DNA from 3 places in the Amycolatopsis sp. lyj-23 genome. Region 2 is predicted to be linked to each of the others. Evidence: riboswitches for the same ligand, from Rfam matches in the RefSeq annotation. Region 2 holds a riboswitch; each other region holds the start of a gene.
The links. Region 2 has a riboswitch for S-adenosylmethionine ahead of ACLJPY_RS42640 (methionine ABC transporter ATP-binding protein). Riboswitches for the same ligand answer to the same signal wherever they lie in the genome.
Positions count from the first base shown of each region.

Region 1 (9,619 bases), on a different contig from region 2:
CGACGCGAGCACGGTCGGCCCCGGCGGCCGGCTGATCCGACGCTGGCTGCCGGGCGCGCCGGCCGGCCCCGGCCGCCGCCGGTGGGCACTCGCCGGCGTCCTCACCGCGGTGGTGGTGATCATCCTCGGCACGGTCGCACTGCTGGGCGGCGGCCGCCCGGCACCCGAGCCGCCACCGGCGCTGCCCGCAGCGAAACCGGTCGCCGAGGCACGCGCGGCGCCCGCGGCGGGTCTGGTGGTCAGCGTGATCGGACGCGTCCGCTCGCCGGGCTTGATCACGGTCCCGCAGGGCGCCCGGGTGGCGGACGTGCTGCGCGCGGCAGGCGGCCCCGAGCCGGGAGCGGACCTGAGCACGCTGAACCTGGCCCGCAAGGTGACCGACGGCGAGCAGCTGGCGGTGGGCATCCCGGCGGCGGCACCGGACCCGGGCGCCCCGGCAGCAGGCGGAAAGGTCGACCTCAACACGGCCACCCCGGATCAGCTGGACACGTTGCCGGGAGTCGGCGAGGTGATGGCCAAGCGCATCGTCCAGTGGCGCACGGACCACGGCGGGTTCAGCAGAGTCGAGCAGCTGCGAGACGTCGACGGGATCGGGGAGAGCAAGTTCGAGAAGCTGCGGGAGCAGGTGACGGTCGGATGAGCACTTTCCCCCTCGACCAGCAACTCCTCGGCCGCCCCGGCAGTACAACCCCAGGAATACCCCGGCCCACTGCGGTCCCCGCGGAGCCTGGTCGGATGAGCACCTTCGCGCGAACAGCGGCTTGGATGGCTTTGGCCGGCGTGAGCGGTGCGGCATCCCGCAGACCCACGGCCCAGGTCGAGCCGGTGACCAGCGGGCGTATCCACGACCGCCTGCTTCAGTCGCGTGGCGGTGGCGGCCCCATGAGCGCTGACCCTGTTCTCGATACCCGGCAGGACATGCGGCTGGTCCCGGCGGCCATGACGTGTTGGCTGGCGGCGTTGGCCGGCTTGCTGCTCGGCTGGTGGATCGCGGTCGTGACCGGATTCGGCTCGGTGGTGTCGGCCCGATGAGCACTCAACCGATTCTCGATACCCGGCAGGACATGCGGCTGGTCCCGGCAGCCATGGCGTGCTGGCTGGCAGCGTTGGCCGGCTTGCTGCTCGGCTGGTGGACCGCCGTCGCCATCGGACTCGCCTCGGCGATACTCGCCGGCCTGGTGCTCTGGCGCGCCCGCGGCCGACCCCGGGCGCGGGACACAGCAGCAGCCCTCCTGATCCTCGGCCTGCTCACCGCCGGACCCCTCGCCTGGCGAATCCGGGACGCCCAGCGCGACGAGCTCCGCGTCTCCGCCGACCAAGGCCTCCCGGCGGCGCTGCGAGTCGTCGTCGCGGAACGGCCAAAGCCCGTACGCAGCGCGGGCTACGCCGACCGACAAGCCGGTGCCCGGTCAGTGGTCCTCACGGCCGACGTGCGCACCGCGTCGGTCGACGGACGGCCGGTCCCGACCTCCGGCCGAGTCCTGCTGCTGGCGCCGGTCGCGCAGTGGGCGTCGCTCCTGCCGGGTCAAGAGGTCGCCGCCACGGGCCGGCTGATGCCTCCGCGCGGCTCGGACCTGACCGTGGCCGTCCTCTCGGTCCGCGGCCCGCCGGGCGCACCCGGCCCGGCGCCGTGGTGGCAACAGGCGGCGGCCGTGCTGCGCACCGGTCTGCACGACCTCTGCCAGGTCCTGCCGGAGGAGCCCGCCGGTCTACTGCCGGGGCTGGTGCTGGGCGACACGAGCGCGTTGTCGCCCCGCGTCGAGCAGGAGTTCACCGCTGCGGGCCTCACGCACCTCACCGCGGTCAGCGGCGGCAACCTCGCGGTCGTCTGCGGGGCGGTGCTGCTCCTGCTGCGCCTGCTCCGGCTCGGTCCCCGGCTGTCGGCCGCGGCCGCCGGCGCGTGCCTGGCGGGCTTCCTCGTCCTGGTCGGCCCGGAGCCCAGCGTCCTGCGGGCCGGGGTCATGGCGGCCGTGGCCCTGCTGGCCCTGGCGTTGGGACGGCGGGGTTCGGCGTTGCCCGCGCTGGCCTTCGCGGTGTGCGTGCTGGTGGTGGCGGATCCGGCGATGGCCACGGACTTCGGCTTCGCGCTGTCTGTGTGCGCCACCGGTGGGCTGGTCCTGCTCGCGCCCCGCTGGGCGAGCGCCCTGGTCCGTCGCGGCGTCCCACCGGGGTTCGCGGAAGGGCTGGCGGTCCCGCTGGCCGCCTTCCTGGTGACGGCGCCAGTGCTCGCGGGCATGGCCGGCTCGGTGAGCCTGGTTTCGGTGCTGACCAACGTCCTCGCCGCACCCGTGGTGGCGCCGGCGACCGTGCTCGGCGTGCTGGCGACGGTCACCGGCCCGTGGTGGCCGGGTGCCGGAAACGTCTTCGTGCACCTGGCCGATCCGGAAGCGCGGTGGCTGATCACCGTGGCCCGCTACGGCGCCAGGGCGCCGGGCGCGGTCATCGCGTGGCCCGGTGGCTGGGTGGGCGGTCTGCTGGCCGCCGGCGTCCTCGTGGTGCTGGCGCTCGCGGTCCGGCACCGGCGGGTGCGGGTGCTGATGGCGCTGCTCGTCGTCGGCGGGCTGCTGGTGTTCGTACCGGTCCGGGTGCTGGCGCCGGCGTGGCCGCCGCGGAACTGGGCGATGGTCGAGTGCGACGTCGGCCAAGGCGACGCGGTCGTGCTGGCGACCGCCGATCCCGGGCGGGCGGTCGTCGTGGACACCGGGCCCGAGCCGGGGCCGGTCGACGAGTGCCTGCACCGGCTGGGGGTCGACCGGATCCCGCTGCTGGTGCTGAGCCACCTGCACGCCGACCACATCGGCGGCCTCGCCTCGGTCTTCGACGGCCGTGCGGTCGGCGCGATCGCCCTCGGCCCGGGCCGGTCGCCGGCGTGGGCGTGGCGGCAGGTCGCTGCGGAAGCCGCCCGGCAGGCGGTGCCGCTGGTCGAGCTGAACCCCGGCGAGCGGCTGGACTGGCCCGGCCTGGCGCTCGACGTCCTGGGGCCGCGGTACGTCCCGGCCCGGGCGGTCGAGCAGCCGGACGGCACGACGATCAACAACAGTTCGGTGGTGCTGCGGGCGAACACCCCCGCGGGCCGGATCCTACTGACCGGCGACGTCGAACTGGCCGCGCAGTCGGACCTGCTGGCCGACATCGGAGATCTGAGAGCGGAGGTGTTGAAGGTGCCCCACCACGGCAGCCGTTACTCGCTGCCGGCGTTCCTCGCGGCGGTGGCCCCACGGGTAGCGATGGTCAGCGTGGGCGCAGGAAACAGTTACGGGCATCCAAGCAAGTCCACATTGGACACTTTGGCAGCGCTGGGTGCGCGGGTGACCCGCACCGACGTGGACGGCGACACCGCGGTGGTTGCCGGAACGGCGATAGCCCGCCGCGGCGAGCCCCGCGGGCCGCCGCGGCGCTGAGCGCCCGGGGCGGGCCGAACGCCCGCCCCGGGCGGCGGCTCAGTAGCCGAGCGCCTTGTTCACGGCCGCGGCCGAGGGCGGCAGGGTGGCCTTCGGGCCGACGTGGTTCTCGATCGCGTCGAGGGTCTTGAGGCCGTCGCCGGTGATCAGCAGCACCGTCTCGGCGTCCGGGTCCAGCTTGCCCGTCTCGACCAGCTTCTTCGCCGTGGCGACGGTGACCCCGCCCGCCGTCTCGGTGAAGATGCCCTCGGTGCGGGCCAGCAGGCGGATGCCCTCGACGACCTCTTCGTCGGAGACGTCCTCGATCGCGCCGCCGGTGCGGTTGACGATGTCGAGCACGTACGGGCCGTCGGCCGGGTTGCCGATCGCCAGCGAGCGGGCGATCGTGTCCGGCTTCACCGGCTGGACCACGTCGTGGCCCTCGCGGAACGCGGCCGACACCGGCGAGCAGCCGGTGGCCTGCGCGCCGAACACCTTGTACGGGCTGGCGTCCACCAGGCCGAGCTGGCCCAGCTCGCGGAAACCCTTGTCCACCTTGGTCAACTGCGAACCGGAGGCGATCGGGACGACGATCTGCGGCGGGATGCGCCAGCCGAGCTGCTCGGCGACCTCGAAGGCCAGCGTCTTCGAGCCCTCCGAGTAGTACGGCCGGACGTTCACGTTGACGAACGCCCACTTCGGGTGCTCGCCGGCGAGTTCGGTGGCGAGGCGGTTGACGTCGTCGTAGTTGCCGTCGATGGCGAGGAGGTCGCCGTCGTACACCGCGGTGGTGAGGATCTTGGCGCGCTCGAGGGTCTTCGGGATCAGCACGACCGACCGCCAGCCGGCGCGGGCCGCCGCGGCGGCCGTCGCGTTGGCCAGGTTGCCGGTCGACGGACACGCGAGCACCTCGAACCCGAACTCGCGGGCCGCGGCCAGCGCGACGGCGACGACGCGGTCCTTGAAAGAGTGCGTCGGGTTGCCGGTGTCGTCCTTGACCCACACGCGCTTGAGGCCGAGTTCCTTGGCGAGGCGGTCGGCGCGGACCAGCCGCGTCGCGCCCGGCTCGGTGTTCGGGATCTCTTCGACGTTGGAGGGAACGGGAAGGAGCTTCTTGTAGCGCCAGATGTTCTTGGGGCCGGCCTCGATGTCTTCGCGGCGGACGCGGCCGAAGTCGTAGGCGACCTCGAGCGGCGAGAAGTCTTCGGCGGAGACGAATTCCGGGGCGAGCGGCTGCCGGTGGCCCTCTTCCTTCGACACCAGTTCGACGGCGGGACCGAGATCCGGGGTCTTGGTGGTGGAGGTCGTGCCGAGGGTGGCGGTCATCGCGAGGTTCCTTTCCTCATCTGTCCCGCCGAAGCGGGCCGGAATTGGCACCGTGGTCGTCAGCTATCCCGCGATCGCGGGATGACAGGCTGTACGCCGGTTGCCGGGGCTTCGTCGGGCCGTTCCCTCTGCCCCTCTGGATGAGCGGTATTCGGTTGTCGGTGCGCGCACGCCGGATCTCCCGGGGCGGGCTGCCTCGGCTACACCGTACGACATCGCGCTCGCACCGTGCCACGGTGGCCGCCCGACATCACCGGAGCGGGGGCACGGAAGCGCAAGTGAGAAGATTCCCGGGTGACCGCGCAAGCCACCGCCCCGGCCCCGCTGCAGCTGGTGCTGGGGGAGGAAGAACTGCTGATCGAGCGGGCCGTCCGCGAGACGCTCGCCGCCGCCCGCGAGACGGACGCGACCGCGGAGCTCACCCGGGTCCGGGTGTCCGATCTCACAGCCCCCGAGCTGGCCGAACTCGTCAGCCCGTCGCTGTTCAGCGAAGGGCGGGTGATCGTCCTCGAGTCGGCGCAGGACATCTCGCAGGAACTCGCCGACGCCGTCACGGCGTACCTGAAGGACCCGGCGGACGGGGTCGTGCTCATCGTCGTGCACACCGGCGGCGGGCGCAGCAAGGCGGGCAAGTCGCTCCCGGCGGTGCTGAAGAAGGCCGGCGCCGAGATCACCGAGTGCCCGAAACTGACCAAGCCGGCCGAGCGCGAGCAGTTCGTGCGCCACGAGGTGCGCCGGGTGGGCGGCAAGATCGACCCGGCGGGTGTGGCCGCCCTGCTCGACGCAGTGGGCTCCGACCTGCGGGAACTGTCCTCGGCGGCCACGCAGCTGGTCGCGGACACGGGCGGGGCGGTCGACGCCGACGCGGTCCGCCGCTACCACCGCGGCCGCGCCGACGTGACGGGCTTCGCGGTCGCGGAGAAGGCGGTCGGCGGCGACCGCGCGGCGGCGCTGGAGTCATTGCGCTGGGCGATGCAGCTGGGCGTCCCGCACGTCCTGGTCGCCGACGCGCTGGCCGACGCCGTCCGCACGATCGCCCGGGTCTCCGGCGCGGGCCGCGGCAACCCGAACCAGCTGGCGGGCGAGCTCGGCATGCCGCCGTGGAAGATCCGCAAGGCGCAGGGCCAGTCCCGCGGCTGGAACCCCGACGGCCTGGCCACGGCGATGCGCGTGGTCGCGCGCCTGAACGCCGAGGTCAAGGGCGTGGCGGCGGACCCGGGCTACGCCCTGGAGCGCGCGGTCCTCGAGGTGGCGGCAGCCAAGGGCGACCGCTGACCGTCGAGGGTGTCGGCGGACCCGGGCTATGCGCGGCGCAGGCGACGCTGATCGCTCCGCGGCGCCGAGTCGGGCAGCATCGCGGCCGGGGTGTACGGCGGCAAGCGGTGCTCAAGCTGGCGGCGGCCAAGCACGACCGCTGGTCGCCACGGGCGGCGCCGAGTCGGGCAGCATCGCGGCCGGGGTGTACGGCGGCGGACCCGGGCTACGCGCGGCGCGGGCGACGCTGACCACCGCGAGCGGCGCTGAGCCGAGCAGCATCGCGCCCGGGATGTACGGCGGCAAGCGATGCTCAAGCTGGTGGCAGCCAAGGGCGACCGATGATCACCGCGAGCGGCGCCGACCCGACCACATCGGCCGCGCACTCGAGCCCCGGACACGAAGAAGGCCCCGGCCGAAGCCGGGGCCTTCCCAGAAATCAACCAGCTCAGAGCGCGTTGACGCGCTTCGCGAGCGCCGACTTCTTGTTGGCGGCCTGGTTGGCGTGGATGACGCCCTTCGAGACGGCCTTGTCCAGCTTCTGGGCGGCGTCGCGCTGCAGCTCGACGGCCTTGGCCTTGTCGCCGGCCTCGGCGGCTTCGCGGACCTTGCGGATCGCGGTCTTCACCGAGGACCGGATCGCCTGGTTGCGCTGACGCGCCTTCTCGTTCGTCGTGATGCGCTTGATCTGCGACTTGATGTTGGCCATAGGGCAACTCCTGTTTCACTCGGTGAGATCGCCGCCGCGCTGAAGTGGCCCCGCGGAACGCGGGTTTCCTCCATGACGGAATGCCGCACGGGCAGCGAGCGTCCACTTTAACAGCCGGGCCGGAGCCGGGAGTACGGTGGGTGACGGTAGTGCCTAGGGTTCCGTCGCCGGTCCGCGTTCCAGCACCCCCACAACCAGGGCCGGCGGGGCTGGTCCGAGCGGCACCGTCGGCGGGCCCGGACGGCCGGTCGTTCATCTGAGGGGGCAAAAGCCTGGAGGACCCGGTTTTCGCGCGCGCGAAAACCCGAAGGGGTCCCGTGAACGCCACCGCCTTGTCCTTCGTCCTCGTCGCCGCCGTCGTGCACGCCGCCTGGAACCTCGCCGCCAAGCGGATCTCCTCCGGGGGCACGCAGTTCGTCTGGCTCTACTACACCGTCTCCGCCGTCTTCCTGCTGCCGGTGACCGTCGTGCTGCTCGTCGCCGAGCCCCACCGTCCACAGTGGAGCTGGCTGCTCGCCGCCGTGGTCACCGCCGTCCTGCACGTCGCTTACGGCGTCGTGCTGCAGCGCGGGTACCGCGTCGGCGACCTCTCCGTCGTCTACCCCGTCGCGCGCGGGACCGGGCCCTTGCTGTCGGTGCTGGCCGCCGTCGTCCTGCTCGGGGAACACCCCGGCCCGCTGGGCCTGCTCGGCGCCTTCCTGGTCGTCGCCGGGGTGCTGGTGATCAGCACCGGGCGCCAGGCGAAGGACCCGCAAGCGGTGAAGGCCGGCGTCTTCTACGGCTTGCTGACCGGCGCGGTCATCGCCGGCTACACGCTCTGGGACGCGCACTCGGTGACCGGCCTCGGCGTGCCGCCGGTCGTCTACTTCGGCCTCGGCTCGGTCCTGCAGAGCGTCCTGCTCCTCCCGCGCGCACTGGCCGACCGGGCCGAAGTGACGCGGATCTGGCGCGACCAGCGCCGCGAGGTCCTCGTCGTCGCCGTCCTGTCGCCGATCGCCTACATCCTGGTGCTCTTCGCCCTCACCATGGCGCCGGTCAGCCTGGTCGCGCCCGCCCGGGAGCTGAGCATCGTCATCGGTGGGATCGCCGCGTGGCTGGTGCTGGGCGAGCGGGACGCCGTCCGGCGGCTCGTGGGGTCGGTGATCGTGTTGTCCGGCATCGCGGCGATTGCGGCCGCCTGAGCCCGTCCGGTAGGGATGGGCGGATGGAGATCCTGAAGAGCCGGCTGCTGATCCGCCCGCGTGACGCCGCCGCGTCCACGGCGTTCTACCGCGACACCCTCGGCCTGGCCGTGGAGCGGGAGTTCCCCGGGGGCACGGTCTTCTTCCTCGGCCACGGCTCGCTGGAGGTCTCCGGTTCCGGGGAGACGGGCGCCTCACCCGATCTGGTGCTCTGGCTGCAGGTCCGTGACCTCGCCGGCACCCTCGCCGACCTCAAGGCCAAGGGCCTGGAGCCGGTGCGGGACGCGCAGCGCGAGCCGTGGGGCCTCGACGAGGCCTGGATCGCCGATCCGGACGGCACGCGCATCGTGCTGGTCGAGGTGCCCGAGGGCCACCCGATCCGCACGGACACCCGCTAGGCGGGCTTGACCGCGCGCAGCTGCGCGGCGAGCGCGGTGAACCCCGGCGGCTCCCAGGTCCAGGTCTGCAGGTCGGCGAAGCCCGCGGCGGCCGCTTCGTCGGCCAGGACGTGCCTGCTCACCGGTAGCCACTTCTCGTGCGCGGACAGCAGCAGCCGGCCACCCGGGCGCAGCACGCGGAACAGCTCGGCGAAGCCGGCCGCGCGGTCCTCCCACAGCATGACGTTGTTCACGCTCAGCACGACGTCCACGGACCCGTCGGGCTCGCCGGTGTGCGCCGCCGACCCTTCGCGCAGCTCGGCGCGGTCGCCGCAGCGCTCGTGGCACAGGGTGAGCATCTCGGGGGAGGGGTCGACGCCGACGGCTCGCCCGGCCAGGCGCGCGGCGGCCGCCAGGCCGACGCCGGGGCCGGGCCCGACGACCAGGACGGTCTCGTCCGGCTCGATCTTCGCCAGGTCGACGACGCGGTGTTCGGTGGCGGCGTTGCCGCGGGCCATGACCCAGCCGCCGAGGCGGCCGAGCGCGCCGGAGGGGTGACCGAACGTCCGGTCGAGTACGCGGGCGAACCCGCTGGTCTCCGGCTGGGGAGGGGGTGCCGGCTGGTGCTCAGTGCTCATACTTCGAGGGCACCACGGATCGCGGAACCCCGCATCGGGGATGACCCCCACCCGCACCCGGAGGGCCATGGGAACATAGAGGTGGCCATCCCCGACTTTCCGAGGACTCATTCGAGTGACGACGTTCGCCGACACCACCTTCACGCCGCCGGAGCTCATCCGGAACTTCTGCATCATCGCGCACATCGACCACGGCAAGTCGACCCTGGCCGACCGCATGCTGCAGCTCACCGGCGTGGTGGAAGAACGCGCCATGCGGGCCCAGTACCTCGACCGGATGGACATCGAGCGCGAGCGCGGCATCACGATCAAGGCGCAGAACGTCCGGCTGCCCTGGCAGGTCGACGGGCAGGACCACGTCCTGCACATGATCGACACGCCCGGCCACGTCGACTTCACCTACGAGGTCTCCCGCGCCCTGGAGGCGTGCGAAGGCGCGATCCTGCTGGTCGACGCCGCGCAGGGGATCGAGGCCCAGACGCTGGCCAACCTCTACCTCGCGCTGGAGAACAACCTCCAGATCATCCCGGTGCTGAACAAGATCGACCTGCCGTCGGCCGACCCCGACAAGTACGCGGGTGAGCTCGCCCACATCATCGGCTGCGAGCCCGAGGAGGTCCTGCGGGTCTCGGCCAAGACCGGCATGGGCGTCGGCGAGCTGCTGGACGAGGTCGTCAAGCAGGTCCCGGCTCCGCAGGGCGACGCCGACGCGCCGGCCCGCGCGATGATCTTCGACTCGGTCTACGACACCTAC
Region 1 covers NZ_JAJPWN010000006.1:236,679-246,297, reverse strand. Annotated here, with positions in the region: gene ACLJPY_RS17020 (helix-hairpin-helix domain-containing protein) at 1-640, shown strand, start outside; gene ACLJPY_RS17015 (hypothetical protein) at 736-1,032, shown strand; gene ACLJPY_RS17010 (ComEC/Rec2 family competence protein) at 1,029-3,401, shown strand; gene thrC (threonine synthase) at 3,441-4,706, opposite strand; SAM riboswitch class I at 4,720-4,853, opposite strand; gene holA (DNA polymerase III subunit delta) at 5,001-5,981, shown strand; gene rpsT (30S ribosomal protein S20) at 6,409-6,669, opposite strand; gene ACLJPY_RS16990 (DMT family transporter) at 6,987-7,850, shown strand; gene ACLJPY_RS16985 (VOC family protein) at 7,874-8,248, shown strand; gene ACLJPY_RS16980 (class I SAM-dependent methyltransferase) at 8,245-8,865, opposite strand; gene lepA (translation elongation factor 4) at 8,981-9,619, shown strand, end outside.
Region 1: it holds a riboswitch for S-adenosylmethionine, as region 2 does, so the genes downstream of both, thrC (threonine synthase) here and ACLJPY_RS42640 (methionine ABC transporter ATP-binding protein) in region 2, are expected to answer to the same signal.

Region 2 (9,619 bases):
CGTTCGTCGGCTCGTCGAGCAGCAGCACGTTCGGCTCGGCCATCAGCAGCCGGCACAGCTGCAGCCGACGGCGCTCGCCGCCGGAGAGGGCCGCGACCGGGGTCCACTGGCGGGCCGCCGGGAAGCCGAGCTTCTCGCCCAGCTGCGACGCCGTCATCTCCTGCTTGCCGAACACCACGCGCCCGGCCACCTGCTCGATCGCCTGCAGCACGCGTAGGTCGCCGGGCAGGTCGTCGAGCTCCTGGCGCAGGTGCGCGAGCGCGACCGTCTTGCCCTCGATTCGGCGGCCGGTCGAGCCCTCGACGTCGCCGCCGAGCAGCTTCAGCAGCGACGTCTTGCCCGAGCCGTTGACGCCGACCAGGCCGATCCGGTCGCCCGGCCCGATCCGCCAGGTCACGTGGTCGAGCAGCGTCCGCTCGCCGACCTGGTAGGTCGTGTCTTCCAGTTCCAGCACGGTCTTGCCGAGCCGCCGCTTCGCGAACGCCTGCAGCTCGACGGAGTCGCGCGGCGGCGGGACGTCGGCGATCAGCGCTTCGGCCGCCTCGACGCGGTAGCGCGGCTTCGACGAGCGCGCCTGCGGGCCGCGGCGCAGCCACGCCAGCTCCTTGCGGGCCAGGTTCTGCCGCTTCTCCTCGGCCGTCGCCGCCAGCCGCGCCCGCTCGGCGCGCGCGAAGATCCAGTCGGCGTAACCACCTTCGTACTGCTCGACGCGGCCGTTCGCGACCTCCCACGTCAGGGTGGCGACGGTGTCGAGGAACCACCGGTCGTGCGTGACGACCACGACGGCGATCTTCCGGGCCAGCAGGTGGTCGGCCAGCCAGCGGACACCTTCGACGTCCAGGTGGTTGGTCGGCTCGTCGAGCACGACCAGGTCGAGCTCCCCGGTCAGCGCGGCGGCCAGCGAAACCCGGCGCCGCTCGCCACCGGAGAGGTTGGCCGTCGGCGTGTCCAGCCCGATCGCGGTGATGCCCAGGCCGTCCACAATGGACCGTACACGGGCGTCGGCGGCCCACTCGTGTTCGGCGCCGTAGCGTTCGAGCACGACGTCGCCGACCGTGCTGCCGTCGGGCAGCTCCGTGCGCTGGGTGACCACCGCCATCCGCAGATCACGGACGTGGCTCACCCGCCCCGAGTCCGGTTCGGACAGTCCGGAAAGGACTTCCAGCAGGGTCGTCTTGCCGCCGCCGTTGAGGCCGACGACGCCGATGCGCTGCCCGGCCGCGACGCCGAGGGAAACGCCGTCCAGCAGCGGCTTCACCCCGTAGGACTTGCTCACCGCCTCCAGGTTGACCAGGTTGGCCATCCGCTCAGCCGTTCCTTTCCACGATGACGAACCGAGTCGCCACGACCGGGGTCGTGTCGTCCACGGTGAATTCCGGGTCCTCCAGTGCGGCGCGCACCTCCGCGCCCTGCCAGAACTTCTCGTGCTCGACGCGCCACTCGGCGACGCTCGTGAAGCCCTCGCCTTCGCCGACTGCGTGCTCGATGTCCACTTCGGACAGCGGAAGCACGCGCACCTCGGCGGTTTCGATGACCGCGACCCCGGCACCGGAAGAGTCGAGCACCAGTTCCCGCTCGCCGACCGAAGGCAACGCTTCGCCGGCTCGCTCGTATTCCGCGAGCAGGGCCGAGGTCGTCGTCTTCTCCCCGGCCAGGATCGCCGCGACCAGCTTGTCCCGCAGCGGGCCCGGGAACGCGAACTCCGCGTGCTTCATGCGTGTACCCGCGGCGGCGTCGGCCGGTTCGCGTCGTCGCCGCCGACCACGCGGGCGCCCGGGACCGGGCCGTGGGCCACGCGGACCGTGCGGCACACGCCCGCGCCCGACAGCTCGGCCGCGACCGCCACCGCCGACTGCGCGTCTTCGCAGAGGAACGCGCACGTCGGACCCGAGCCGGACACCGTGCCCGCGAGCGCGCCCGCGTTCACCCCGGCCCGGAGCGTGCGACGCAGGCCGGGGCGCAGCGAGACCGCCGCCGCCTGCAGGTCGTTGCCCAGCAGCAGGGCCAGCTGACGCGGGTCGCCCGAAGCCAGCGCCTCGACGACCGGCGTGTGCGAGCCGATCCGGGGCGGGTTGCCCGCCGCGCGCAGGCGGTCCAGTTCGCCGAACACCTTCGGCGTCGACAGCCCTTCGGCGTCGAAGGCCAGCACCCAGTGGAACGTGTGCCGCGACAGCACCGGGACCAGCTGCTCGCCGCGGCCGGTGCCCAGCGCGGTGCCGCCGTAGAGCGCGAACGGGACGTCGCTGCCCAGGCCGGCGGCGATCTCGGCCAGCTCGTCGCGGGTGACGTCGAGGTTCCAGAGACTGGCCAGCCCGACGAGCGTCGCCGCCGCGTCGGCGCTGCCGCCCGCCATGCCGCCGGCGACCGGGATGCCCTTGCGCAGCACCACCCGGACCTTCGGCTCACCGGTGCGCCCGACGTGCGCGGCCAGCGCCTCGACGGCCCGCCAGGCGAGGTTCTCCGGGCCGGTCGGGACCGAGCCTTCCCCTTCGCCGTAGACCTCGATGCCGGGCTCTTCGGTGACCGCGACGGTCACTTCGTCGGTCAGTGACAGCGCCTGGAACACGGTCACCAGCTCGTGGTAACCGTCTTCGCGCGGGTCGCCGACCGACAGGTGCAGGTTGACCTTGGCCGGGACCCGGACGGTGACTGGGGGCGGAACTACGGCGAGCACCCGACCAGCCTACGTGCCCGCGGAAACGCCCCGATGCGACGTGCGCATCGGGGCGTCTCTCGAGCCGGGTCAGGCGGCCGCGACACCTTGCGGGCCGCGCGCGGTGTGCGTCACGTGGCCGCCGCGCTCGGCGACCCACGCCAGGGCCGCGTCGGCCCGCTCGCCGCGGACACCCAGGCGGAAGCGGCCGACCGGGGTGTCGCCGATGCGGGTCAGGCCGCCGCCGATGGTGGCGAACTCGACGTCGAAGCGGCCCGCGGCCTCCGGCAGCAGCGCACCGACCGAGGCGAAGCCGACCAGCACGACGTCGGCCGAGCGGTCGTAGCGCGCCGTCTGCCCGCGGGTGGTCTCGATGGCCGGCAGCAGCGCCTGCGCGGTGCGGCTGGCCGGGTTCGAGATCAGGTCGAGCACCGTGCCGCGCTCGACGACCGTGCCGTCCTCCAGCACCGCGACGTCGTCGCAGACCCGGCGGACCACGCCCGCGTCCGGCGTCGTGACGACGATGGTGGTCCCCAGCTCCGAACGCGCCCGGTCGAGGACGGCGAGCACCGCGCCGGCCTCCTCCGGGTCGACACCCGCGGTCGGGTCGTCGGCGAGCAGCACCGCGGGCGCCGCCGCCAGGGCCTTCGCGAACGCGACGCGGCGGAGCTGCCCGGCGGACAGCTCGCCGGGACGCTGCGCGGCGCGCTGCGTCAGGCCGACGAGGTCGAGCAGCGAGCCGACCCGGCTGCGGCGCTGCGGGCCGTCGACGCCGAGCTGCTCGAGCGGGGAGGCGATGTTGCCGGCGATGGTGCGCTCGGCGATCAGCTCCGGCTTCGTCGAGACGATGCCGAGCTGACGGCGGATCTCGCGGAGGCGGCGGCCGTCGAGGGTGCCGGTGTTGAGGCCGTCGAGGCGGACGACGCCGCGGTCGGGGCGCTCCTGCAGGGCGATGCACCGGGCGAGGACGGACTTGCCGGACCCGGCGGGGCCGACCACGCCGAACAGCGAGCCCGCCTGGACGTCGACGCTCACGTCCCGCAGCGCGACGACGGAGTTTCCGTTGGTGGCAAAGGTTTTGGACAGGTTTTCGACGGTGATCACGAAGGCTCCAGAAAACGGGGCGCGTGCACGGCACAGCGCCCGGCCGCAAGCGAGTTCCGTCCTGTTCGGACGGTGCGTGAAGAAGAGGTGGACCGGCTGGGACTAGCTCAGTTGGAGCGTCGACACGCGGTCACGGAGCGGCGGCCTTCGTCGACTACGCGACGCCTGGTCAGGAGCAGGGGGCGAGCTACCCTCTTCATCGAAAACGGCCTCCATCGGTCCTGGCGGTAGCACCTGCCCTGCGGAGGGTGGTTGCTGCGACTTCGGCGAGCCAGGTCTCTCAGTCGCTCGGGATGGACGTACTGAGTAAAACCGATCCCGAGGAGCGAAAGCAAGCCCGTTGGGCCAGATCACACGAGTGGAGGTGTCCGGATCGCGGGATCGGGGGCCGCGGGGGCGTATTTTCCGCTTCCACAGTGGAGCGGCTAGCGCGCGGCGGCGATCCGGACGAAGTCGTGCACGTCCAGCTGCTCGCCGCGGGTCCTCGGGTCGATCCCGGCCGCGGTCAGCAGTTCGCCGGCGCGCTCGGCCGACCCCGCCCAGCCCGCGAGCGCGGCCCGGAGCGTCTTCCTGCGCTGTGAGAAGGCGGCGTCCACCAGACCGAAGAGCCGGTCCCGGTCCGCGGACGCCGTCGTGTCGCCGCGTTCGAACGCGACGAGCGCGGAATCGACGTTCGGCACGGGCCAGAACACCGAGCGTGGCACGGCGGCGACCTTGCGTGCGGTGCCGTACCAGGCGAGCTTGACGCTGGGCACGCCGTAGATCCGGCTGCCGGGGCCGGCGGCCATCCGGTCGGCGACCTCGGTCTGCACCATGACGAGCCCGGCCTTCAGGGACGGCACCTCGGCGAGCAGGTGCAGCACGACCGGGACGGCGACGTTGTAGGGCAGGTTGGCGACGAGGGCGGTCGGCTCGCCCAGCTCCGCACGCGTGACGCGCAGGGCGTCGGCGCCGACGACGGTCAGCCGTTCCACGGCTTCGGGGCCGCGCTCGGCGACGGTCTCGGGCAGCCGCTCGGCGAGCTTGGGGTCGATCTCGACGGCGACGACCCGCGCGCCGGTGGCGAGCAGCCCGAGCGTCAGCGACCCGAGCCCGGGCCCGACCTCGAGGACGACGTCGTCTTCGGCGACGTTCGCGAGCTCGACGATCCGGCGGACGGTGTTGGGATCGTGCACGAAGTTCTGCCCGAGCTTCTTGGTCGGCCGGACGTCGAGTTCGGCCGCCAGCCCGCGGATCTCGGCCGGTCCCAGCAGTTCAACCACCGGTGGAGCTTACCCAGGGGGTCGGTTCGCGTACCTGGACGGTCGGTTCGCGTACCTGGCGGGTCGGACGGCATGCGAAACGGCCCCCGTCCGAGGTGGACGGGGGCCGATTTCGAAAACGCTCTCAGGCCTTCTTGCCGCAGACCGGCCAGGCGCTGTAGCTGCCGCCGCGGCCGGCCTTGACCTTCTCCGCGACCGCGATCTGCTGCTCACGCGTGGCCTGGTTCGGCAGCGGGGCGTACTGGTCGCCGCCGTAGGCGTTCCACGTCTGCTTGTCGAACTGGAGGCCGCCGTAGTAGCCGTTGCCCGTGTTGATGGCCCAGTTGCCGCCCGACTCGCACTGCGCGATGCGGTCCCACGCGGAGCCGTCGCCGATGTCCGGGGTCGGGGCCTGCTTCGTGCCGACGTGGACGATCTTCGGCTTCGGCTGGGTGATGACCTGCTCGGAGATGCTCTCCCGGCCGACCTCTTTGCCGTTCTTCTGCGTGACCTTGTAGGTCACCATCTTCTCGCCGGGCGTGCCGGGGTCCTCGACGGAGGTCTTGCCCTTGGCCAGGTCCGGGTCGTCGACGCGCTGCTCGGGCGGGTCGATGCTCTCCTTCTGCGTGACCGTCGAGACGCCGGTGCGGCTGATGTGCACCTCGGCGCCGTCGGTCAGCTTGACGTCCAGACCGCCCTCGGCCTGGTCCTCCGGGCCCAGGGTGAGCTTGTACTCGCCCAGGAACTCCTTCGTCGTGACCGCGGTCGTCTTCACCTGCTTCGGCGCGTTGGCGCCGTCGTACAGGGTGATGTTCTTCAGGGTCTTGATCTCGACGGTGGCGCCCTGCAGCGGCAGCTCGCCGTCCTTCGGCATCGACATCCACGTGCCGGGCTTGTCCAGCTCGGTCATGCCGAGCTGGCCCAGCGCGTCGCCGAGGTGGGTCGCGCGGACCCAGGAGGTGTGCTCCGCGCCGTCGACGATCATCTTGAGCTGGCGGCCGCGCTCGAGCTTGATGACGCCGCCGTCGCCGACCTCCGCCTGCGGGGACGGGGACAGCGAGTCGTGCGCGCCCACGGACAGGCCCGCGTCCTCCAGCACCTCGCCGACGGTGTCGCCGAACGAGTGCACGGTGGTCTGCTGGCCGTCGACGTCGACGGTGATGCTCTTGTTCATCGCCAGCGCGGCCGCGCCGCCGCCGGCGACGCTGATCATGACGCTGAGCACGGCGCCCTTGAGGAAGCGGCGCTTCCAGACCTTGGTGGTCTGGCGGAGGCCCTCGTCCAGAGCCGCACGGCGCGCTTCGGGGGAAGCGGTGCGGTCCTCCTCGAGGCCGTCCGGGATGACGATCGGCGGCAGGTACGTCGTCTCGGCGTTGATCAGCCGGATCAGCTCGTCGACGTCGACGTCGATCTCGGCCATCATCGCGTCGGCGTCCGGGCCGAGCGCGGCGAGGATGTCCTGCTGCGTGATGTTCGGGTCGTCGGAGAAGTCGAGCTGGCCGTATGCCGTGTCCTCGAAATGACCGCGTTCGAGGACGGCGGAGCGCGCTCCAGCCTGTCTGCTACCTGTCACCGGGGATCGTTCCCTTTCACGAGACGACGGTCGGGGGCGCCGTCTCTACGACTGGGCGTGACGTTCGGCAACTGCTGAGCGCAGGTCCGACCGGCACGATCACGGGACAGTAACGGGTCGCGGCGGGTTGCGCAAACACCCCCCGGAGTGTCGTGATCTGGGTCACTCCATCAAGTGGACGATCAAGGAACCCTGATGTCGCAATGCGTTCAACCCGTTGTGACACTGGGGAGTCGGTAGACCCGCTCGGCGGTGGTCCGGACCGCTTCGGCGACTTCGTGGACAGCTTCGCCCCTGAGCGCCGCGAGGTGACGGACGGTGTAAGCGGCGCCGAACGGCTCGTTCGGCCGCCCACGGAACGGGTGGGGGGTCAGAAACGGCGCATCGGTCTCGACGAGGTACTGGTCCGGCGGGCAGAGCCGGGCCGCCTCGTGGAGGCCCTTCGCGTTCTTGAACGTCACCGTGCCGGCGAAGGAAAGGACATACCCCGCGTCGACGCACTTGCGGGCCATTTCCGCGTCGCCGGAAAAACAATGGAAAATTACGGCATCCGGCGCACCCTCTTCGGCCAGGATGCGCAGCACGTCGTCGTGGGCCTCGCGGTCGTGGATCATCAGCGGCTTGTCCAGCCGCTTCGCAAGGTCGATGTGCCAGCGGAACGCCTCCTGCTGGGCGTCGTGCGGCGAGTAGTCCCAGTAGTAGTCGAGGCCGGTCTCGCCGACGGCGACCACCCGGTCGGCCGCCGCCAGGCGTTCCACCTCGGCCCGCTCCGCCTCGCCGAACTCCTTGGTCCGGGTCGGGTGGATCGCGACCGCGGCCCAGACCCGGCGGTCCCAGTTAGCGGCCTCGGTGGCCCAGCGGGCCGAGGCGAGGTCGTCCGCCACCGTGACGACGCGGGCGACGCCGGCGCGCTCGGCGCGGTCGACCATGGCCGTGACATCGGCCGCGGTGACCGCGCCGCACGCGTCGAGATGGGTGTGCGCGTCCACCACCGATACCGGGAGCCGGTCCGGGACCGGCGGCAGCTCGCGCTTCTCGTCACCCATGCAATACCTCTAGTCCTTCGTGATCGGCGCCCACTCCGGGCCGGTTTCGCCGAGCGCCGGGTCGAGCTTGGTGAACAGCGGCGACGGCTTCTGCAGGGGCTTGCCGACCTCGATCGGCGTCGACGCCCACTTCGCCTGCTCGGCCGCGTAGTCACCGGTCAGGATCGGGTTGACCCGGCCGGCGACGTCGAGGTCGTCGACCTCCTTGAGCTCCGGCTGGGCGGCCCACACGCCGGTGCCGCCGAGTGCCTCGTGCACCTTCTGCGCCGAGTGCGGCAGGAACGGCGTCAGCAGCGTGTTGGCGTCGCTGACGACCTGCAGCGCGGTGTGCAACACGGTGTCGCGCCGCGCGGGGTCGTCCTTGAGCTTCCACGGCTCCTGGTCGGAGAGGTACTTGTTCGCCGCGGTGACGACCTTCATCGCCTCGCTCGCCGCCAGCTTGAACCGCGACCGGGCCAGGTGCGCGCCCGCGGTGTCGAACGCCTTGCGGGACAACGCCTTCAGCTCTTCGTCGGCCGCGGTCGGGGCCTCCGGGCGCGGGATGGCGCCGACGTTCTTGTGCGCCATCGAGATGGACCGGTTGACCAGGTTGCCCCACTCGTTGGCCAGCTCGAAGTTGGTCCGGCGGACGAACTCGTCCCAGGTGAAGTCGGTGTCCTGGGTCTCCGGGCCGGCGACCGAGATGAAGTACCGCAGCGTGTCCGGGCCGAAGTCGCGCAGGAAGTCCTCGACGTAGATCACGCGCCCGCGCGAGGTCGAGAACTTCGAGCCGCTCATGGTGAGGAACTCGCTGGAGACGATCTCGTCCGGCAGGTGCAGTTTCCCGTACTTGCCGGGCTCGCCGCCCTTGTCGCCCTCGCCGTTGTGGCCGAACAGCAGGGCCGGCCAGATCTGGGCGTGGAAGGTGATGTTGTCCTTGCCCATGAAGTAGTAGGACCGCGCGTCGGCGTTGTTCCACCACTCCTGCCAGGCGTCCGGGTTGCCGGAGCGCCGCGCCCACTCCACGCTGGCCGAGAAGTACCCGATCACCGCGTCGAACCAGACGTAGAACCGCTTCAGCGGCTGGTCGCGCCAGCCGTCGAGGGGGATCTTGACGCCCCAGTCGAGGTCGCGGGTGATCGGCCGCGGCCGCATGTCGTCGATCAGGTTCTTGGTGAAGTTCAGGACGTTCGGGCGCCAGTCGGTCTTGGTCGACAGCCAGTCGCCGAGGGTCTTGGTGAACGCCGGCAGGTCGAGGAAGTAGTGCTCGGTCTCGACGAACTTCGGCGTCTCGCCGTTGATCCGCGACTTCGGGTTGATCAGCTCCGCGGCGTCGAGCTGGTTGCCGCAGTTGTCGCACTGGTCGCCGCGCGCGCCGTCGTACCCGCAGATCGGGCAGGTGCCTTCGACGTAGCGGTCGGGCAGCGTGCGGCCGGTGGACGGGCTGATCGCGCCACGGGTCGTCTTGGGCACGACGTAGCCGTTGCGGTGCAGCGCCAGGAAGATCTGCTGCGTCACCTCGGCGTGGTTGCCGGTCGTGGTCCGGGTGAACAGGTCGTAGGAGAGGCCGAGCCCCTGCAGGTCGGTGCCGATCTGGCGGGTGTACTTGTCCGCCGTCTCCTGCGGGGTCGAGTTCTCCTTGTCCGCCTGGACGGTGATCGGGGTGCCGTGTTCGTCGGTGCCGGACACCATGAGCACCCGGTTGCCGGCCATTCGCTGGTAGCGGGAGAAGACGTCGGACGGGACGCCGAATCCGGACACGTGGCCGATGTGGCGGGGGCCGTTGGCGTAGGGCCAGGCCACCGCGGTCAACACAGGGGTGCTCATACCTTATTAGCCTACGGAGGGCGTCACGCGCTTTGTCGGGAGGGAGGCCCCGGTTGTCGACGACACGCCTGCTGGTGCTCGGGGTGGTGCGGATGTACGGCCGCGCGCACGGCTACCAGGTGCGGCGCGAGCTGTTGAGCTGGTCGGCGGACAAGTGGGCCAACGTCCAGCCGGGGTCGATCTACCACGCGCTGAA
Region 2 covers NZ_JAJPWN010000022.1:179,124-188,742, forward strand. Annotated here, with positions in the region: gene ACLJPY_RS42625 (ABC-F family ATP-binding cassette domain-containing protein) at 1-1,303, opposite strand, end outside; gene ACLJPY_RS42630 (ASCH domain-containing protein) at 1,308-1,715, opposite strand; gene ACLJPY_RS42635 (4-(cytidine 5'-diphospho)-2-C-methyl-D-erythritol kinase) at 1,712-2,674, opposite strand; gene ACLJPY_RS42640 (methionine ABC transporter ATP-binding protein) at 2,744-3,757, opposite strand; SAM riboswitch class I at 3,967-4,057, opposite strand; gene rsmA (16S rRNA (adenine(1518)-N(6)/adenine(1519)-N(6))-dimethyltransferase RsmA) at 4,183-5,019, opposite strand; gene ACLJPY_RS42650 (transglycosylase family protein) at 5,144-6,571, opposite strand; gene ACLJPY_RS42655 (TatD family hydrolase) at 6,781-7,617, opposite strand; gene metG (methionine--tRNA ligase) at 7,627-9,423, opposite strand; gene ACLJPY_RS42665 (PadR family transcriptional regulator) at 9,477-9,619, shown strand, end outside.

Region 3 (9,619 bases), on a different contig from region 2:
CGGCGGGCGAGGTCTTCGGCAAGACGGGCACGGCCCAGTTCGGCGACGGCAAGCAGGCCACGGGCTGGTTCGTCGGCTACCGCGGCAGCGTCGCCTTCGCGGTGGTCCTGGAGAACTCGAACGACTCGGGCCCCGCGGTCCAGGTCGCCGCCAAGTTCCTCAAGTCCCTCTAACCCTCCGGCTCGTACCCGAAGGGTCGGCTCGCGTACCCCAACGGTCGGCTCGCGTACCCCAAGGGTCGGCCTGCGTACCCCGAGGGTCGGCTTGCGTACCCCGGGGGTCGGCTCATGTATCCCGAGGGTGGCCGGTGAGCCGACCCTCCAGGTACGCAGACCGACCGTCTGGGTACGCAGGCCGACCGTCCAGGTACGCAAGCCGACCTTCCAGGTACGCAAGCCGACCTTCCAGGTACGCAGGGCGACCCTCCGGGGACGTGGGTTGGGCGCGGTGGTTCGGCCGCGGGCGAAGTGTCGGGGTCGTAGCGTGGGGGGTATGGAGACCATCGCGCTGGCCGAGGTGGCCGCGGTGCTCGCCGATCCGAGCCGGGCCACCATGTGCCTCGTGCTGCTGGACGGGCGGGCCTGGACCGTCGGCGAGCTCGCGAAGGCCGCCGGGATCGCCCTCTCGACGGCCAGTGAACACGTCACCCGGCTGGCCGGTGCCGGCTTCGTCGCCCGGGTCAAGCAGGGGCGGGCCAGTTACGTCCGGATCGCCGACCCGCGCGTCGCCGAGCTGATCGAGCACCTGGCCCAGCACGCCGAACACCGCCCGGTGACCGGCCTGAAGTCGTCGCTGCGCGCGCGGCGGCTCGGGTTCGCGCGCACCTGCTACGACCACCTCGCCGGCGAGCTCGGCGTCGCCCTCCGCGACGGCATGCTCGCCGCCGGCCTGGTCGGCACCGCCGACGGGCTGGCGCTGACCCCGCGCGGCCGGGACGTGCTGGGGGACCTCGGCGTGCCGGTCGCCGCCGGGCGGCGGCCGCTGCTGCGCGACTGTCTGGATTGGACGGAGCGCCGCGACCACCTCGCCGGGGCGCTGCCCGCGGCGCTGCTCGAGCGGGCCGTCGACGCCGGCTGGGTGGCCACGGACGGGCACCGCGCGGTCAAGGTCTTGCCGGCCGCGGAGCAGCCGTTCGCGGCCCTCGGTGTCGATTTCGACGCGCTCAGTGGTGCCACCGCGCCTTAACACACCGGGCCTTCCGAGCCGAGCAGCGGTACACGAACGAGTTAACCCGGCCGCTTCACTATTCTGAGTGCCCCACGGCACTCGGGAGGGAGGCGGCATGGACCAGCTCCCCGTGCTGCTCGGCGTCGGCGGCATCGTGCTCCTCGCCTCCGTGCTCGCCGTGCGCGTGTCCATCCGGCTCGGCCTCCCCTCGCTGCTGCTCTACCTCGCGATGGGCGTGCTGCTCGGCGAAGCCGGCTTCGGCATCCGGTTCGACAGCCCCGAACTCACCCAGTCGCTCGGGCTCGCCGCGCTCGTCATGATCCTCGCCGAAGGCGGGCTGACCACCCGGTGGTCGGCGGTGAAACCCGCGCTGGGCACCGGAATCGCACTGTCCACAGTGGCCGTCGTGGTCAGCGTCGCGGTCACCGGCGCGGCCCTGCACTGGCTGTTGGGCCTCGACTGGCGGCTGGCGCTGCTGTGGGGCGCGGTGCTCGCCTCCACCGACGCGGCCGCGGTGTTCTCCGTCCTGCGCACCGCCGGGATCGGAAAACGGCTCACCGGCGCGCTCGAACTCGAGTCGGGCATCAACGACGCACCGGCCTACATCGCCGTCGTGGTGCTGGCCGAAGGCACCACTGTGGACTGGACGCTGCCGCTGCTGGTGCTCTACGAGCTGACCGCGGGCCTCGCCATCGGACTGGCCTTCGGCTGGCTCGGCGGCTTCGCGCTGCGCCGGGCCGCGCTGCCGGCGACCGGCCTCTACCCGCTCGCCACGGTCGCGGTGTGCGTCGTGGCGTACTCGTCCGGGCAGCTGCTGCACGCGTCCGGGCTGCTCGCCACCTACGTCGCCGCGCTGGTGCTCGGCAATTCGCGGCTGCCGCACCGGTCGGACACGCTCTCGTTCGCAGAGGGCCTGGGCTGGCTGGCGCAGATCGGGCTGTTCGTGCTGCTCGGGCTGTTCGCCTCGCCGGGGCGCCTGCTCGACGCCATCGTGCCGGGCCTGGTCGCCGGCGCCGTCGTGCTGCTGCTGGCGCGGCCGATCTCCGTCGTGGCGTCCATGCTCCCGTTCCGGCTGCCGTGGCGGGAACAGGCGTTCCTCTCGTGGGCCGGGCTGCGCGGCGCCGTGCCGATCGTGCTCGCGATGATCCCGCTGTCGCACGGCCTGCCGGGGGCGCAGCGGCTGGTCGACGCGGTGTTCGTGCTGGTCATCGTGCTGACGCTGGTTCAGGGCGCGACGCTCGGGCCGCTCGCGCGCCGCCTCGGCCTGGCCAAGAAGTCCGAGGCGCACGAGATCGAGGTCGACTCCGCGCCGCTGGACGAGCTGGGCGCCGAACTGCTGCAGGTCCGGATCCAGCCGGGGTCGAAGATGCACGGCGTGTACCTGTCCGAGCTGCGGCTGCCGGTCGGGGCGACGATCAGCCTGGTGGTCCGCGCCGGCGCGGGCTTCACGCCGCAGAAGACCAGCCGGCTGCAGGAGAACGACCAGTTGCTGGTCGTGACGACGAGCGCCGTCCGCGACGCCGTCGAGCGCCGGTTGCGCGCCGTCGACCGGGCCGGGCGCCTGGCCCGCTGGCGGGGCGAGGCCGGCCTCTGAGCACCCTCTGTGACCGGCGTCTCAGAATGTGCGACGGGGGTTGGCGGCCGGGCGCGCGTTCGGTTACCTTTCGAACCAGGTCATGAGTGCCAGCGCGAAGCCCCGGCTTGCTGGCCGGCAACCCTCCTACCGCGGTGGGGTGCCCCGGGTGAAGACCGGGCCGGTCGCGCCGTGCGACGGGCAAGCGCGGGCCCCTCGCCGGGGGTCCCCCGGATCGCCGAGGAGGCTCCCGATGACTCTCGCCATCGACCGCACCCAGCCCGAAACCGTTGCACCGCAGGAAATCCCGGGCGTCGCGGGTGCCGCGCTGCGCGTCCCGCTGGTGACCGGCGGGGACATCGGGTACGCCAACCTCGACCACGCTGCGAGCGCCCCCTGCCTCGACGCCGTCCGCGCGAAGGTCGACGAGTTCCTGCCCTGGTACGCCAGCGTCCACCGCGGGGCGGGGTTCGCCTCGCAGGTCTCCACCAAGCTCTACGAGCGCACCCGGGACGTGCTGCGCCGGTTCGTCGGTGCGCGGCGGACCGACACGGTCGTGTTCACCCGCAACACCACCGACTCCTTCAACCTCCTCGCGCGTAGCCTGCCCCGGCACACCACCGTGGTCGTGTTCGACACCGAGCACCACGCCGCCCTGCTGCCGTGGGCGGGCCCGAACGTGCGCCGGATCCCGACCCCGCGCACCCGCCTCGCCGCGGTGGCCGCGGTGGACGAAGCCCTCGCCGACGCCCCGCAGGGACCGCGGCTGGTCGTGGTCACCGGAGCGTCCAATGTGACCGGTGAGCTGCTGCCGGTGGCCGAAATCGCCGCCGTGGCGCGGAAACACGGCGCTCGTATCGCGCTCGACGCCGCCCAGCTGGCCCCGCACCGCCGGATCTCGATCAAGGACTTGGACGTCGACTACGTCGCCCTGTCCGGCCACAAGCTGTACGCGCCCTTCGGCGCGGGTGCGCTGATCGGCCGCGCCGACTGGCTGCGCGCGGCCCGCCCGTACCTCGCCGGGGGCGGCGCGACCAAGCTCGTCACCGAAGACGCCGTCGTCTGGAACACCGGGCCGGAGCGCCACGAAGCCGGCTCGCCCAACACCGTCGGCGTGTACGCGCTCGGCGTCGCGTGCGAAACGCTGAGCCGCAACTGGGACGCGGTCGTGGCGCACGAACAGGCCCTGCTCACCCGGCTGCGCAAGGGGCTGGAGAGCATCCCGGGCTGCGCCGAACTGCGGCTGTTCGACGCACCGGTCGACCGCGTGGGCACCCTCAGCTTCGTCGTCGACGGCTTCGACCCGGGCTGGCTCGCGGCGGTGCTGTCGGCCGAGTACGGCATCGGCGTCCGCGACGGCGCCTTCTGCGCCCACATCGCGGCGAAGCGGCTGATCGGCGTCACCGGCGGCGACGGGCAGCAGGCCGTCCGCGTCAGCCTCGGCCTCGGCAGCACCGAGGAGCACGTCGACCGCGTGCTCCTGGCCCTGCGGCAGATCGTCGCCCGCGGAGCCCGCTGGGAGTACGCGAAAGTGGACGGCCGCTGGGCGCCGGTCGGCGACCCGCGGGAGCTGCCGCCCTTCTGCTGAGCGCTAGCCTGGGCCGATGGGGAGAGGGCCGCGTATCTGGCTTCCGCTGGCGTTGCTGGGTTTCGCCGAAGTCGGCCTGGCCGCGGCGCGGCTGCTGGCCCGCCGCAGCCGGGCCGAGGACGAGGCCGCGAACCTCCTCCTCCGCCCGGCGGTCCCGGCCGGGCCGACCTACGGCTACGCACAGTTCCTGACCCAGGAAGACTTCTACTCGGGCGGCGCGGACCTGCCCGCCGGACCGGCGTGGCTGGTCGCGCTCGGCGTGGTCGTCCTCGGCACGGCGGTCTGGTACGCGTTCGCGCTGCGGCCCGTCCGCACCGGGCGGTTCGTCCTCGGCACGATCGGCGTGCTGCTCGCCCTCCCGCTGCTCGACCTGGTCGGTTCGTGGCAGTTCCGGCTCGGCGACGGCCTGCGTGGCCCGCTCCTGGCCACTCTCGGGTTGCTGCTGCTCGCCGCGTACGAACGCAGCCGGTTCGTCCTGCTGACGGCGGCCGGTTTCGCCCTGGTCGCGGTGGTGCTTTCGGCCGACGTCGTGGGCGTGCTCGGCTCGGCGATGCTCCTGCTCGCGGCCGCGTTCACCGCCCTGTTGCGCCGACCGCCCGAGACCCAGCCGTGATCGGGAGTCCGCGGCGCTGCTGATGGTGACGGTCGAACAGGTCCCGGACGATGTGTCCACCGCGTGGTGCTCGCCGAGGCCGCCCGGTACCGGCTGAAGCTGCGCCGCTGGTTCCCGCGGCCTCAGTGTTCGCGCTGGTCAAGACGGTGTTTATGCCCCCCGTGCCCGGCGCGCTCGCGGCTGCGGGCGGCTGCCTTCGCCGTGCTCCCGCGCCCGCGGCCGGACGGGCCCGCCGCGGCCTGAGCTGCACCGTGGACAATGGACCGGTGAGCACCGAGCCCAGCCACTCCGAACCCGACACCGCCGCCCCCGCCGACGCGGTGCCCGACCCGGCCGCCGACGCCCCCGAAAACCCGGAGGTCCCGGCGAAGCCGCTGCTGCCGAAGCGGCGGGTCGGCTGGGTGTTCGCGGTCGCCGTCGTGTTCTGGGCGATCGACCTGGTGACGAAGAACCTGGTCGTCGCCAACCTGGAAGGCAAGGAGCCGGTCAAGGTCCTCGGCGGCCTGATCTACTTGCAGGTGATCCGCAACCCCGGCGCCGCGTTCTCGATGGCCACCGGCATGACGTGGGTGCTCGCCCTGGTCGCGCTGGCCGTGGTCATCGCGATCATCTGGCTGTCGCGGCGGCTGCGTTCGCTCGGCTGGGCGATCGGCCTCGGCCTGGTGCTCGCCGGCGCCACCGGCAACCTGACCGACCGCATCTTCCGGCCGCCGGGCGCGCTGCAGGGCCACGTCGTCGACTTCATCTCGGCCTTCGCCCCGAACGGCAAGGGCTTCGCGATCTTCAACATCGCCGACTCCGCCATCTGCGTCGGCGGCGCCCTGATCGTGCTGCTGTCCCTGCTGGGCAAGGACTACGACGGCACGTCGACCAAGGACAAGAAGAAGGCCGGGCAGACGCCGGAGGAGCAGGCGTGAACTCGCGGATGCTCCCGGTGCCCGACGGGCTCGACGGCATGCGGGTCGACGCCGGCCTCGCCAAGCTGCTCGGGCTGTCCCGCACGGTCGTCGCCGAACTCGCCGAAGCCGGCGACGTGCTGCTCGACGGCCGTCCCGCGGGCAAGTCCGACCGCCTCTCCGGCGGTGGCCTGCTGGAGATCACCCTGCCGGAGCCGTCGAACCCGGTCGAGGTCGTCGCGCAGCCGGTCGACGGCATGCAGATCCTGCACGACGACGACGACATCGTGGTGATTTCGAAGCCGGTCGGCGTCGCGGTGCACCCGAGCCCGGGCTGGACCGGCCCGACGGTCGTCGGCGGCCTCGCCGCGGCCGGCCTGCGCATCGCGACTTCGGGCGCGGCCGAGCGCCAGGGCGTGGTCCACCGGCTCGACGCGGGCACCACCGGCGTGATGGTGGTGGCCAAGAGCGAGCACGCCTACACCGTGCTGAAGCGCGCGTTCAAGGAGCGCACGGTCGACAAGGGCTACCACGCGATCGTGCAGGGCCACCCGGACCCGATGCGCGGCACGATCGACGCCCCGATCGACCGCCACCCGCGCCACGACTACAAGTTCGCCGTCGTCCAGGGCGGCCGCCCGAGCGTGACGCACTACGAGGTCGTCGAGGCGTTCCGGGCGGCGTCGCTCGCGCACATCAAGCTCGAAACCGGGCGCACGCACCAGATCCGCGTCCACTTCTCGGCGCTGCGACACCCCTGTGTGGGTGACCTGACCTACGGCGCCGACCCGGTGCTGGCCCGCCACCTCGGGCTCAGCCGGCAGTGGCTGCACGCGAAGACCCTGGCGTTCGCGCACCCGGCGGACGGCCGCTGGGTCGAGTTCGAGTCGGAGTACCCGGAAGACCTGGCGAAGGCCCTCGAAATCCTGCGCGAGGAAAGCTACTAGTCCTCGATCGCCCAGGTCAGCGTGCGCTCGTCGGGCTCCGGCCGCGGGCTCCAGCGCACCGAGACCACGCGCGTGGCGTCCGGCAGGACGTAGACCGTGTGGCCGCCCAGCGTCTCGCCCGGTGCGACGCCGATCTTGTGCGGCGGCCGGGACGTCAGCGACACCGGCGCCTTGGCGATCGCCCGGCCGTCGGCGGCGAGCAGTTCGAGGTAGTTGTCCGGCAGTGACGCGAACGGCATCGGCCCGCGGTTGGTGATCTCGGTGTGCACCACCACCGCGCGTTCGCCGTCCTCCAGGCGGTACCCGGCCGCGCTGAAGAGGTAGTCGGCCGGGTCCTGGACCTCGAGCAGCTGCACCGACAGCTGCTCGCCCTCCAGGCCCTGGGTCTCCATGACCTGACCGAGCCTGCCCTGCTTGCCGCCCGGGGGCCCGCTGGGCCGGGGTTCGTCGCCGCGGGCCCACGACGCCGTCTGCGGGACGCCCCACGTGCTCACGGCCGGGTCGAGCGGCACCGGCGGCGGGCCGGGCCGGGGTGGGAAGGGCGGCTGCTGCGGCGGGCCGGGGTAGCGGCCGGACGGCGTCCCCTGGACGTGGTGCGGCCCGGAGGGAGGGCCCTGGACGCTGTAGGGCCCCGAGGGTGCGCCTTGCACGGTGTACGGCCCCGAGGCTGCGCCTTGCACGGTGTACGGCCCGGAGGGTGCGCCCTGGACGTTGTGCGGCCCAGACGGGACCCCTTGGACGTTGTGCGGCCCCGAAGGCGTCCCCGGAACGGGCGGCGGCATGGGCGGGCAGGGCTGCTGCGGCACCGGCTGCGACGGCGGCGGGAACTGCTGCGGCGGCCGGTTCGCCCACGACGGCGGGGCGCCGGCGATGGCCGCGCGCAGGCCGTTCGGGTCGCTTTCGACGCCGACGAGCAGCGGGAGCCCGCTGCCGGAGAGGGCGACCAGCCGGTAGGCGACCTCGCGGGGATCCATGCCGACCTTGGCCGCCAGCTCGTGCACCGCCACCTTGCCGAAGTCGGCGAGCGCGGCGAGCAGGCGGATGTCGACGGGATCGGTCACGGCCACCCCTCGAACGCTACCGCTTCGCCGATCCGCGCTGCCGGATGCCGTCCGCCCCCGGCGAACGGCTCGGCGTTTCTGTCGGTGATCTCCGTTAGGGTCGGCCGTGAGCACATCAGCCGAAGCTGGGGGTCCTGCCATGACCGCGGTCACCGAACTCGCCGACGAGTTCGTCGAAGCGCTCTTCGCCGCCGATCCGCTGACGCCGGCGCTGCTGGGCGTCCGGACGGCGGAGCCCGGTCTGGCGGACCTGTCCGCCGAGGCCGAGCGCGCGTTCCGGGCGCGGCTGTCGGGGTTCCTCGAGCGGGCCCGCGCGCTGGTGGACGGCGACCTTTCGGCCGAGGACCGCGTCACGCGCGAAGTCCTGATCACCACGGCCGAAAACCGCATCGCGGCGATCGACAGCCGGATGGCCGAGTTCACCGTCACCGACCTCTCCGTCGGCGTCGCGGCCGGCCTGCTCATGGCGCTGCCGATGACGACGGTCACGGCGGGCGAGGCGGCGGAGGCCCAGCTCGGCCGGCTGGCCGCGATCCCGGAGCACCTGCGCCAGGCGGCGCGCCGGCACGCCGAAGGCATCGCCGACGGCCTGCTCCCGGTGGCCCACCTGGTCGACGCCGCGGTCGCGCACCTCGACCGCTACCTCGCCGACGCCGACGCGGACCCGCTGCGCCGCCAGCCTGCCCCGGACGAGGAGTTCGGGCGGCGGCGCGAAGAACTGCTCGCCGACGTCGTCCGGCCGGCCTTCGCCGAGTACCGCGAGTTCCTCGTCACCGAGGTCAAGCCGCACGGGCGGCCCGCGGACCGGCCCGGCCTCTCGTGGCTGCCGGGCGGCGCCGAGACCTACGCGAGCCTGGCGCGGATGCACACGACCACCGAGCTCACGCCGGAGGAGCTGCACCGGATCGGCCTCGAGACGATCGAGGCGCTCGCCGTCGAGTACCGCGAGCTGGGGCGGAAGGTGTACGGCACCGACGACCTCGCGGAGATCTTCACGCGCCTGCGCACCGACCCCGAGCTGCGCTGGCGCAGTGCCGGGGAACTGCTGGAGACCGCCCGTACGGCCGTCGCCCGGGCGGCCGCCGAGGCGCCGAAGTGGTTCGGCCGGATCCCGGAACAGCAGTGCACGGTCGAAGCGGTGCCCGCGGAGGTCGCGCCCGGCGCGCCCGCGGCGTACTACCTGCGCCCGGCCGCCGACGGCTCGCGGCCGGGGATCTACTTCGCGAACACCCACGAAGCCACCGAGCGGTTGCGGCACATGGCCGAGACGACCGCGTTCCACGAAGCCGTGCCGGGGCACCACTTCCAGCTCAGCATCGCGCAGGGGCTCACCGAGCTGCCGCTGCTGCGGCGGATCGGCATGTTCAACGCGTACATCGAAGGCTGGGGGCTCTACAGCGAGCGCCTCGCCGACGAAATGGGCCTCTACTCCGACGACGTCGCCCGGCTCGGCATGCTGGCCGGCGACTCGCTGCGGGCGGGCCGGCTGGTGGTCGACACCGGCCTGCACGCGCTCGGGTGGAGCCGTCAGCAGGCGATCGACTACCTGCTGGAGCACACGCCGGAGGCACGCGCCGAGGCCGAGACCGAGGTCGACCGCTACATCGCGTGGCCGGGCCAGGCACTCGGGTACCTGGTGGGGCGCCGGGAGATCCAGCGCGCCCGGACCCGCGCCGAGCAGCGGCTCGGCTCGCGGTTCGACGTCCGCGCGTTCCACGACCTCGTGCTGGCCGGCGGGCCGCTGCCGCTGTCGGTGCTCGCCACGGTCGTCGAC
Region 3 covers NZ_JAJPWN010000010.1:144,831-154,449, forward strand. Annotated here, with positions in the region: gene ACLJPY_RS25450 (penicillin-binding transpeptidase domain-containing protein) at 1-173, shown strand, start outside; gene ACLJPY_RS25455 (ArsR/SmtB family transcription factor) at 493-1,185, shown strand; gene ACLJPY_RS25460 (potassium/proton antiporter) at 1,283-2,761, shown strand; SAM riboswitch class IV at 2,840-2,954, shown strand; gene ACLJPY_RS25465 (aminotransferase class V-fold PLP-dependent enzyme) at 2,994-4,328, shown strand; gene ACLJPY_RS25470 (hypothetical protein) at 4,345-4,941, shown strand; gene lspA (signal peptidase II) at 5,262-5,858, shown strand; gene ACLJPY_RS25480 (RluA family pseudouridine synthase) at 5,855-6,784, shown strand; gene ACLJPY_RS25485 (AsnC family protein) at 6,781-7,851, opposite strand; gene ACLJPY_RS25490 (DUF885 domain-containing protein) at 7,985-9,619, shown strand, end outside.
Region 3: it holds a riboswitch for S-adenosylmethionine, as region 2 does, so the genes downstream of both, ACLJPY_RS25465 (aminotransferase class V-fold PLP-dependent enzyme) here and ACLJPY_RS42640 (methionine ABC transporter ATP-binding protein) in region 2, are expected to answer to the same signal.